DNA from 2 places in the Nocardia sp. CA-145437 genome. Region 1 is predicted to be linked to the other one. Evidence: riboswitches for the same ligand, from Rfam matches in the RefSeq annotation. Region 1 holds a riboswitch; the other holds the start of a gene.

The links. A riboswitch is a leader RNA that binds a small molecule or an ion and turns the genes downstream of it on or off. The one in region 1 is predicted to bind magnesium.
Region 2: another riboswitch for magnesium. It lies ahead of ACQPYY_RS26210 (ABC transporter permease); the one in region 1 lies ahead of ACQPYY_RS16875 (MgtC/SapB family protein).

Annotation. Positions count from the first base shown of each region.
Region 1 covers NZ_CP191204.1:3,624,846-3,629,479, forward strand. The annotation lists gene ACQPYY_RS16870 (SDR family NAD(P)-dependent oxidoreductase) at 25-789, shown strand; gene ACQPYY_RS16875 (MgtC/SapB family protein) at 796-1,509, opposite strand; M-box (ykoK) riboswitch at 1,730-1,903, opposite strand; gene ACQPYY_RS16880 (TetR/AcrR family transcriptional regulator) at 1,997-2,617, opposite strand; gene ACQPYY_RS16885 (hypothetical protein) at 2,675-3,073, opposite strand; gene ACQPYY_RS16890 (hypothetical protein) at 3,643-4,272, shown strand; gene ACQPYY_RS16895 (transcriptional regulator) at 4,302-4,616, opposite strand; gene ACQPYY_RS16900 (hypothetical protein) at 4,613-4,634, opposite strand, start outside.
Region 2 covers NZ_CP191204.1:5,628,545-5,633,178, reverse strand. The annotation lists gene ACQPYY_RS26220 (DNA polymerase domain-containing protein) at 1-226, shown strand, start outside; gene ACQPYY_RS26215 (ABC transporter ATP-binding protein) at 238-1,032, opposite strand; gene ACQPYY_RS26210 (ABC transporter permease) at 1,058-2,815, opposite strand; M-box (ykoK) riboswitch at 3,040-3,209, opposite strand; gene ACQPYY_RS26205 (DUF3558 family protein) at 3,288-3,800, shown strand; gene ACQPYY_RS26200 (DUF3558 family protein) at 3,815-4,312, shown strand; gene ACQPYY_RS26195 (hypothetical protein) at 4,331-4,522, opposite strand.

The sequences.
Region 1 (4,634 bases):
GGCGTGGCCCGGCACGCTGAAGCCATGACGCACAACGGGATCCGCTACGTGAACAAGATCGCCCTCATTACCGGTGGCAGCAGCGGGATGGGGCTGGCCACGGCGCAGCGCCTCATTGCCGAAGGCGCGGAGGTGATCATCACCGGGCGGGACAAGGGTCGGCTGGACGCCGCCGTCGCCGAGCTGGGGGAGCGCGCGACCGCGATCCCCGGCGATGTCACCGACGCCGAGGATCTTGCCGCGCTGGGTCGAACGGTCGGCGAGCGGTTCGGGCGGCTGGACGTGGTGTTCGTGAATGCGGGGGTCGGGGCGTTCCAGCCGTTCACCGCTGTCACCGCCGAGGAGTTCGATCGGATCGTGGGCCTCAACTTCAAGTCGGTGTTCTTCACCGTCCAGCAGGTCCTGCCGCTGGTGTCGGCGGGTGGCGCGATCGTCATCAACGCCTCGTTCGCCACCTATCGGGGTGCGCCCGGTACCGCCCTGTACACCGCCACCAAGGCCGCGGTCGATTCCTTGGCGCGGACCCTCGCGGCGGAGCTGGCGCCCCGGGGGATTCGGGTGAATTCCATCAGCCCGGGCTACACCGACACCCCCGCCTTCCGTGCCGAGACCACACCCGAGACCCAGGCCGAGGCGGCCTCGCGGGTGGCGCTCGGTCGCATCGGCACCTCCGACGATGTGGCCGCCGCGGTCGCGTTCCTGGCCTCCGCGGACGCCTCCTACATCACCGGCCAGGACCTGCTCGTCGACGGCGGGCTCACCACCGTCATTCCCTCGGCCATGGTCTGAAGCGGCTCACTGCTCGGTTTCCACCGGCCGTGGCACCGTGCGCCAGCCGACGCTGGTCACCGCCGGCTCCAGGCTCAGACGGCTCACCGCGGACTCCATCTGGCGATCGTCGCGACGATCGCCGGTGAGCTCGGCCCGCACCTGCACCCGCCCCGGGGACGTGTCGTGACTCGAGATGGACACCAGCCGCAAGTCGGTGCGCGTCAACGACTGCACCAGCAACGCCCGCACCTGCGCCTCGTGCGCGTCGTCGGTGTCGGCGTGGAAGGCGTACAACGCGTCCTGGGCGTCGGTGCCGTCGGCGAGCGGACGGTCCACCGATCGGGCGACCGTGCGCAGCGCGGTATTGACCACCACCACCGCGACCGTGCCCGCCGCGGCCGTCGAGTACATGCCCGCACCCGCCAGCGCGCCGACCGCGGCCGAACACCACAGCGTGGCAGCGGTATTGAGGCCGCGGATATTGAACCCGTCGCGCAGGATCACGCCCGCGCCCAGGAAGCCGATACCCGAAACGATCTGCGCCGCAACGCGGGTCGGGTCGGCGGTGGCGCCGTTGAAGCCGTGCGCGGACAGCAGCACGAACAGGGTCGCACCGGCGGCGACCAGTGCGTTGGTGCGCAGCCCGGCCATGCGGGCCCGGAACTGGCGCTCGAACCCGATGATCGCGCCCAACCCGACGCCGGTGGCCAGGCGGAGCAGCATTTCCCAGGTGGTCATCTCGATCTCCCAGCGGATGACGGCGCACTCGGAAGTGGACGCTACCGGGTGCGCGGCAGCGGCCTGAGGATAAGCGGAGTGTCGCCTGGTGAACGATTGGCTAACGGAACTCGGTCCGGTCCATCGGGCACGACCACCACCTCCTCGGCACACGCGCGCAACGCGACCATCGGGTCGCGTCCATGCCGGGGGAGTGGGACCGGCGGGGAATCGCCGGCACGGGTACCACCCCTCGTAAGACCTTCAGCACTCCACGGCGTAACCCGCCACCAGGGCGGGAGCCGGTCGGGGCATCCCCTTAGCTCGGGGAAGCCTGTCCTGATCCGGGGCGTCTCTCGACGTTCGGGATCGCCGGCCTGTATCCGTGAAGGAGCCTCAGCTAACGACGGCACCTTGCGTCAGCGAGTAAACACCCCGGCGCCGCGCCTCGCAACCCGATGTGACCGCGGTCGCCCGCATCCACGCCGCAACCGATCTGGTGGGAGGGTCAGGGATACATGCCGCGATAGGCGTCGATGGTCGCCACCAGATGGTCCACGATCTGATCGCGCGTGGCGCGCAGCGTGCCGTTGAGCCACGCCGAGAACATGCCCGCATTGCCGCTGGCCATGGTGACCGCGGCCAGCCGCCGCCGCACCGGATCATCGATGTGGGCGAACAGGTGATCCTGGATCAGGCGGGTGAAGGCGGGCATGACCGCGATCGTGGTCTGGCCCAGCCCCGTCGACGAATACGGCTCCACCAGGAACAGTCGCGACTTGCGCGGATCCTGCAGCACCTTGTCCACCAGCGCTTCCGACAGCGCGCGATCCCGATCGGGATCATCGGCGACCGCGAACGCCGTCATCGGATCCAGGAACTCGTCGGCGATCTGGCGGTAGAGCACGTCGAGCAGTTCGTCGCGGCTGGCGAAGGATTCGTAGAAATAGCGGTCGGTCAGCGTGGCGCGCCGGCACACCGCGCGCATGGTGACCGCGCCCGCCCCGGATTCGCCGATCAGGTCCAGTGCGGCCTCGAGCAGCGCGGTGCGGCGCGCCTCACGGCGTTCGGTGAGGGTGGTTCCGCCCCAGATGCGGGGCTCCTCGGCGGGAGGCTGCTCGGTCTGCACCGGGTCAAGAGTAATGCCCGGGCCCGGGTGTGAGCGCACACCCGGCCCCGGACCGGCTCACTTGGTGACCACGCACGCGCTGCCGAGGTTGATGCCGGTGCCGACGGTGACCGTCGCCCACTGCGAGCCGTTGTAGGTCCAGGCCTGCACGTAATGGGTGCCCGTGGAGGTCGGCGTCCAGCTCGAGGTGGCGGTGCCGCCGCTGCCCAGGCTGAACTGCTGCGGACTGAACGTCGCCGAGGCGCTGTCGTAGAGCCACACGTACTCGTTGGGGCTGCCGTTGACGGTGACCGTGTAGGCGCAGTTGGTGCCGTAGCCGCCGCCGATGCTGGTGCCGGTCGCGATGGTCACGCTGCTGACGTAGGCCGACGCGTCGGGCGCGGCGAGCACGAGCGCCGCGGCCGCGGCGAGACAGGTGGCGAACACGGACACGGCCGAGGTGCGTGAGCGGATCATTGTCGATCATCTCCCCAGATGAACGGGATGAATGAGAACCCTGCGACGCCATTGGCGCATAGAGGCAAGTGTCGGTGTTCAGCACCCGCGATAGGCGCGTATCGGACTACTCGGTGCGAACCGGTCACCCCGCCAACGCAATTCGCGATCTCCGGCAATCAGTCGGCTGCCCAGGTCCGAGGTCGAAAGGTGGGGGTTCCCCTAACAATCCCCTAATTCCTGCGCTCACAGCGCAATTCAGCTACTACATCGCTAACGTTCCGATTGTCCGAATCGCCGGGGTGACGAAGCGCAGACACCCACCGGTGATCGGACACCACGCGAGTCCTCTTCCCCGAGACTCGCCTCCCGCGTCCCCGCCGCGCAGCGGGCGCCGCGAACCCCGGCGTCGCCGGGCCGAACCCCGATCCCGGCCCGGCGACGCCGTCTCATAAGCGCCGATTCCGCCACAAGGACGGCGCGAATGCCGTGACGCTGCGATGATCGACCCAGTTTGGATTCAGTTCGGGTAGGCATTGCGAATCAACCTGTGCCGGTGGACTGTTCGAGGTGCAGAAGGATCGCGCAGGATGACCGCAAGCCGGTATGCCAGTAACTCCGATGTAGCCGAGCCTGCCGAGCCGTCGGGCTGGGGCCGACATCTGGGCGTCGGGGACGACATCGCGGACAGTCTCGGTTCCGGACAGCTCGGCGCGCTCATCTTCGCCCGAAAACTGGTGCGCTGCTGGTACATCGCGAACTTCCTGCTCGCGTCGACCCTCGGCTCGGGTGTGGGCCTGTTCGCCTGGGAGTACGGTCAGCGGACCTACGGCGACTGCACGGGCACCGCCACCTGCTATCCGCGCTGGGAGTTGCTGGTGCTCGGCGTCGGCTCCGGATTGCTCGCCGCGGGAGTGATCTTCCTGGCCGCGTCGTTGCCGTGCTTCTGGGTCGCCTACGCCATCCGGTGGTCGGCGCGCGCCATGGCCGACCGCAACGGCGGGCCCGAGCACTACGAGGCCGAGCACTACGCGGTCGCCGAGCAACACCAGTGGCACGCGGCCGAGCAGCCGACGCGCCGCCAGCCGCGGACCGAGGAACCGCCGCGCCGGCAGGCCCGGGCCGAGGAGCCCCAGCGCCGTCAGGCGCGACCCGAGCCGCCCCAGCAGCGCCGCCCCGCGCGCGGTGAACAGCCCGCCCGCCGCCCGGCCCGCACCTGACCAACCGCTCCCAGCCCATCGGCGGCCGCCTACCCGAGCGGCTCGCCGGGTGCGGTGGCGCCCGCGACGATCTCGCGCAACGCCGCGATATGCCCGTCGAAGGCGATGCGCCCGGCGTCGGTCAAGCGGGCCCGCACCTTGCGGCGACTGCCCTCGAGGCGACGCTCGGTACTGACGTACCCGGCTTCCTCGAGGGTCGCCAACTGCTTGGACAGCGCCGAATCCGACAGTCCCAGGCGCTCTTTGAGGAACGCGAACTCCGCCCAGTCGGCCGCGGCGAGCGTGGCCACCAGCGTCAGGCGCGTGCTCGGGTGGATCAGTTCGTCGAAACGGGCCTCGCTCACGCGCGCACCCACCGCCGT
Region 2 (4,634 bases), 2.0 Mb from region 1:
GTCGTTCCCGGTCGGCTGGGCCGACCTGCCGGAGATCGATCCGCGCGATTTCACCGTGCGCACCGCCGCCGCCATCCTCGGCGACCGGGATCCGTGGGCCGAGGCGATGCCCGAACCGCAAACGCTCCCGGCGGATCTCATCGCGGAGGGCCACACCATCCCGGTGGCGCGGGTGCAGGCCATGCACGAAGGCAAACGCCGTGCCCGAGCCCGCCGCGCGGACTGACCTCCTCCTGCTCAGGCCGCGTCGCGGTCGAGCCTCCGTTTGCTGCCCTCGACCAGCAGCCGGTAGGCCCGGTCCGTCAGCGCCTGGAACCCGGCGGCGCGCGGGTCGCGCGGCGGATCCAGCGGCACCCGGATCTCGCCCTTGATTCGCCCGGGATCATTGTCCAGCACCAGGATTCGGTCCGCGAGCAGGACGGCCTCCTCGATATTGTGGGTGATCATCAGCATGGTCCGGGTGGGGAAGGCGGTCTCGGTCCACAGCCGCATGAGCTCGCCCCGCAGGTTCTCGGCGGTCTGCACGTCCAGCGCGGAGAACGGCTCGTCCATGAGCAGGACCTCGGGTCGCAGCACCAGGGCCCGCGCGAAGCCGACGCGCTGGCGCATTCCGCCGGAAAGCTCCTTGGGACAGGCGTTCTCGAAGCCGCCGAGGCCGATCATGTCGATGGCGTCGGTGACCCGTTCGGCGCGTTCCCGGCTCGGCATGCCCTGGGCGCGCAGCCCGAGCTCGATGTTCTGCCGCACGGTCAGCCACGGCAGCAGCGCGAAGTTCTGGAACACCATGGCGGCGCTCGGATGCGGCGCGGTGATCCGCTCGCCGTGCAGCCGTGCGGATCCCGACGTCGGGGCGACCAGTCCGGCCATGATCCGCAGCAGCGTGGACTTGCCGGACCCGGACCGCCCGATCAGCGCGACGATCTCGCTCTCGCGCAGCTCCAGCGAGACCTCCGAGAGCACCGGCAGCGGCGCACCGGTGGGCCCGGTGTAGTGCTTGCTGACGCGGTCGACGGTGATGATGGGGGTGGACATGGTTGTCCTCCTTTCGAAAACGGTTTCAGTTCAACGAGAAACGCTGTTCGGCCCGGCGCTGCAGCCGACGCCACACCAGCCGGTTGATGGTCACGGTGACGACGCTCATCACCACGGTGCCCAGCAGCACCTTCGGAAACATGTCCGCCGCGGTGGCATTGGTGATGTACGCGCCCAGCCCGTATGCCTGCAGATGGGTGCCGCCCGCCTCGACCACCTCGCCGACCAGCGTGGCGTTCCAGGCCCCGCCGAACGCGGTGATCGCGCCGACCACATAGCCGGGGGCGATCGCGGGCAGGATCAACGACTTCCACCGCAGCCACCCGTGCACGCCGAGATCGTCCATGGCCTCGCGCAGATCGGTCGGGATCTGCCCGGCCGCGGCGATCACGTTGAACAGCACGTACCACTGCGCGCCCAGAGCCATCAGCACGATGCCGCCGATGTTCAGCGAGACGCCGGTCCAGGTGAGCGCCGCGATCACGAAGATGAACAGGAACTGCGCCGGGAAACTGGCCAGCACCTGCACCACCGGCTGCGCGAACCGGCACACCCGCGGGTTCAACCCGATCCACACCCCGACCGGCACCCACACCACGGTGGACATCACCAGCAGCACGATCACCCGGCTCAGACTCGCCAGGCCCATGAGCGTGGCGGGCCCGAATTCGGCCAGCCCGACGGTCCTTTCGAAGTAGGCGGCCAGCGTCCAGGTGCCCCAGGCCAGCGCCGCCAGCAGCAGCCCGAAGAAGACCACGTCCCCGGCCCGGCCGCCGGGACGGTCGTCGTAGGCGGACCGGGTGCTGCGCCCGAACACTCGCATGACGCGATCGATCCCCTCACCGACCGGTCGTGTCACCCGCGCCAGCCGCCCCGGCACCGTGCTGCGCCGCAGCAGGTCCAGCACGAGACTGCGTGGGACTTCGGCGCTTTCGGTGTGCTCCACCCGGAACCGCTCCGACCACGCGGTGAGCGGCCGCCAGAACAGCACGTTCACGACGACGATGGTGGCCACCATGACCAGCGCGCCCAGCAGCAGTCGCGAGACCTGCCCCTGCGAGGTCGCCGCCGCGATGAAGCTGCCCATGCCCGGCAGCGCCTCTTCCCGCCCGGACACCGTGATCACCTCGGACGCGGCGAGCATGAACCAGGCGCCGCCGAAGCTCATCATCCCGTTCCAGATCAACGGCACCATGGCGGCCGGCACCTCCAGCTGCCACAACCGCTGCCAGCGGGTGAGCCGCAGCATGCGGGCGGCGTCGTCGAGCTCCCGCGGGAGGGTGCGCACCGCCTGGTAGTAGGCGAAGGTCATGTTCCAGGCCATCGCGGTGAAGATGGCGAACACGCACACCGCCTCCGCGCCCAGGAAGGAGCCGCGGAACAGCGCCACGAATGCGGACACCGTGATGGAGACCAGCGCCAGCACCGGCACCGATTGCAGCACGTCCACCATCGGGACCAGCACCTTCTCGGCCCGCCGCGAATGCGCCGCCCACTGGCCGACGACCAGCGTGAACAGGATCGAGGCCGCCAGCCCCAGGAACATCCGCAGCGTGGTGCGCGCCGCGTAGTACGGCAGTTCCCGGGGATCGGTCGACACCGATTCCGGTCCGGAGCCCGGCGTCCACGGCACCGACATGTCGCGGAACAGCCGCAGCGCCACGGCGATCAGGAACACGGCCGCGCCGAGCACCAGAAAGTCGACGGCGCGCAGCCGGTTTCGCGGACGCGGCGTCGGCTGCCGTGTTTCGGGACGGTTGGGAATGGTGATCTGGAGCGTCATTGGATGAATCCGCATCTAATCGACAAAGGGCGCGCGGAAATAGGCGCACACCGAATCACGCGAAAGGGTGATGGGGGCGGCGCCGAATACCGGGAAATTACGAGTGCGCGACAGGAGGTCCGGGGTCGTCATCGGTTGTCATCCGACCGGCACCTCCTCACACAGCTCATACGCGGACTCATCAGCGCACACGGGGGAGGTCGACCCGGGGAATCCGGGGAGGACGCACACCCCTCTCGTCAGAGCTTCGGCACTGCACGACGTGTTCCGAATCGGAAAGCCACTTTGGATTACCCCTTAATCCGGGGAAATCTGTCCTAACCTTGGGCGTCTCTCGACGTCGTCAGATCAGTGGCCTGTGTTCGTGCAGGAGCCTCGCCTATCGAGGTGCGTTATCGACGGTAGTAAAGCCCCGATGAGTTGTCAAAGTGTGTACGCGCACGACCGGTCCGATTCGCCTAGTCTGGTCCGCGTGACGAGAGCGACGCGCGTGGCGGTGGGGATCGCCTTGATCGGGCTGGCGGTCGCGGGGTGCAGGTACTCCTCGGATCAGCGGGCCGCGGCGACCGCGAGCGCCGCGCCGAAGGCGGCCGCGCCGTCTCCCGACACCATCGGCCTGTGTGGCGGCGCATCCGACGCCGAGGTGGTCGAGGCCACGGGATCGACCGGTGCGCAACGGGTTTCGGCCAATCCGATCGGCTGCGCCTGGCAGCCCGCCGCGGGCGGCGACTACGCCGTCACCTTCCACTGGTTCCGGGGCAGCTCGCTGCAGGACCGCCGCGACCAGGTCACCACCGGCAGTCCCGCCACCGTCCGGATCGCCGGACAGCCGGGCATCGAATGGCGGGGCGCGCAATCCTGTGAGGTCGCGGTGGCATTCGGCGACACCGACTTCATCGACTGGTCCGAACGGTCGAGCGAGCGCGCCTGCCAGGGCGTGGAGCAGCTGGCCGCGGCCACCCTGACACAGGCGGGGCAGAGTTGATGGCGCGCCGCGGAGTGCGAATCACGGTGGCGGCCTTGGTGATCGCCGCCCTGTCCGGGTGTTCGCACGCCGACCGGCAGGCCGACTCCCGTCCCGCGGCCGATCCGAACCTGCTGGCGGGCTGTGGCCCCCTGGAGGATCAGAAGCTGGCCGCCGCCATCGGCGTCACCGGTATGCGGCGGCAGAGCGAGCCCACGGTGTGCGACTGGACCGCCACGAATCACGGTGGCGGCGTGGTCGACATCACCTATGCCTGGCTGCGGGACGACACGCTCGCGCGGGAGGTGCGGATCGCCGACCGCTTCGGATACCGCGTGGAGCGGCTCGTGGTGCGGAACTTCGGCGGCATGTACTGGCGGGATCCGGCGGATCCGGGTGGTTGCGCGGTGACGGTGGCCGATACCGGCACCGTCACCTGGTGGGTGCGGAACCGCGATCACACCGCGCAGCTCGATCCGTGCGCAGCGGCCATGAATCTGATGAACGCGACGCTCTCGGTCGACGGCATCTGACGCGCGCGGGAACCGATCTCAGTGCTCGAGGAACGTGGCGACGATGTTCCAGAACATGTTCGGGTCCACGGTGTGGAAATCCCAGCTCTCGGTGAGGTTGTGAGTGGTGCTCACGATAGACTTGATATCGAAGTCGTGCCGGGTGGCGGTGCCCTTGGCCTCCACGGCGGTGACGACGTAGGCGGTGGCGGTTTCTGCGGTGTGGGGCACGAGGAAGCTCCAATCGAGTACCGGTCCGGGGGAACGCGTGACAGTGTCCTGGCGTTTCCGTCCAGTCTGATTTCCGTCCGCCCCGCGCGGGAGTTCCGAAAGCGCCAAACCG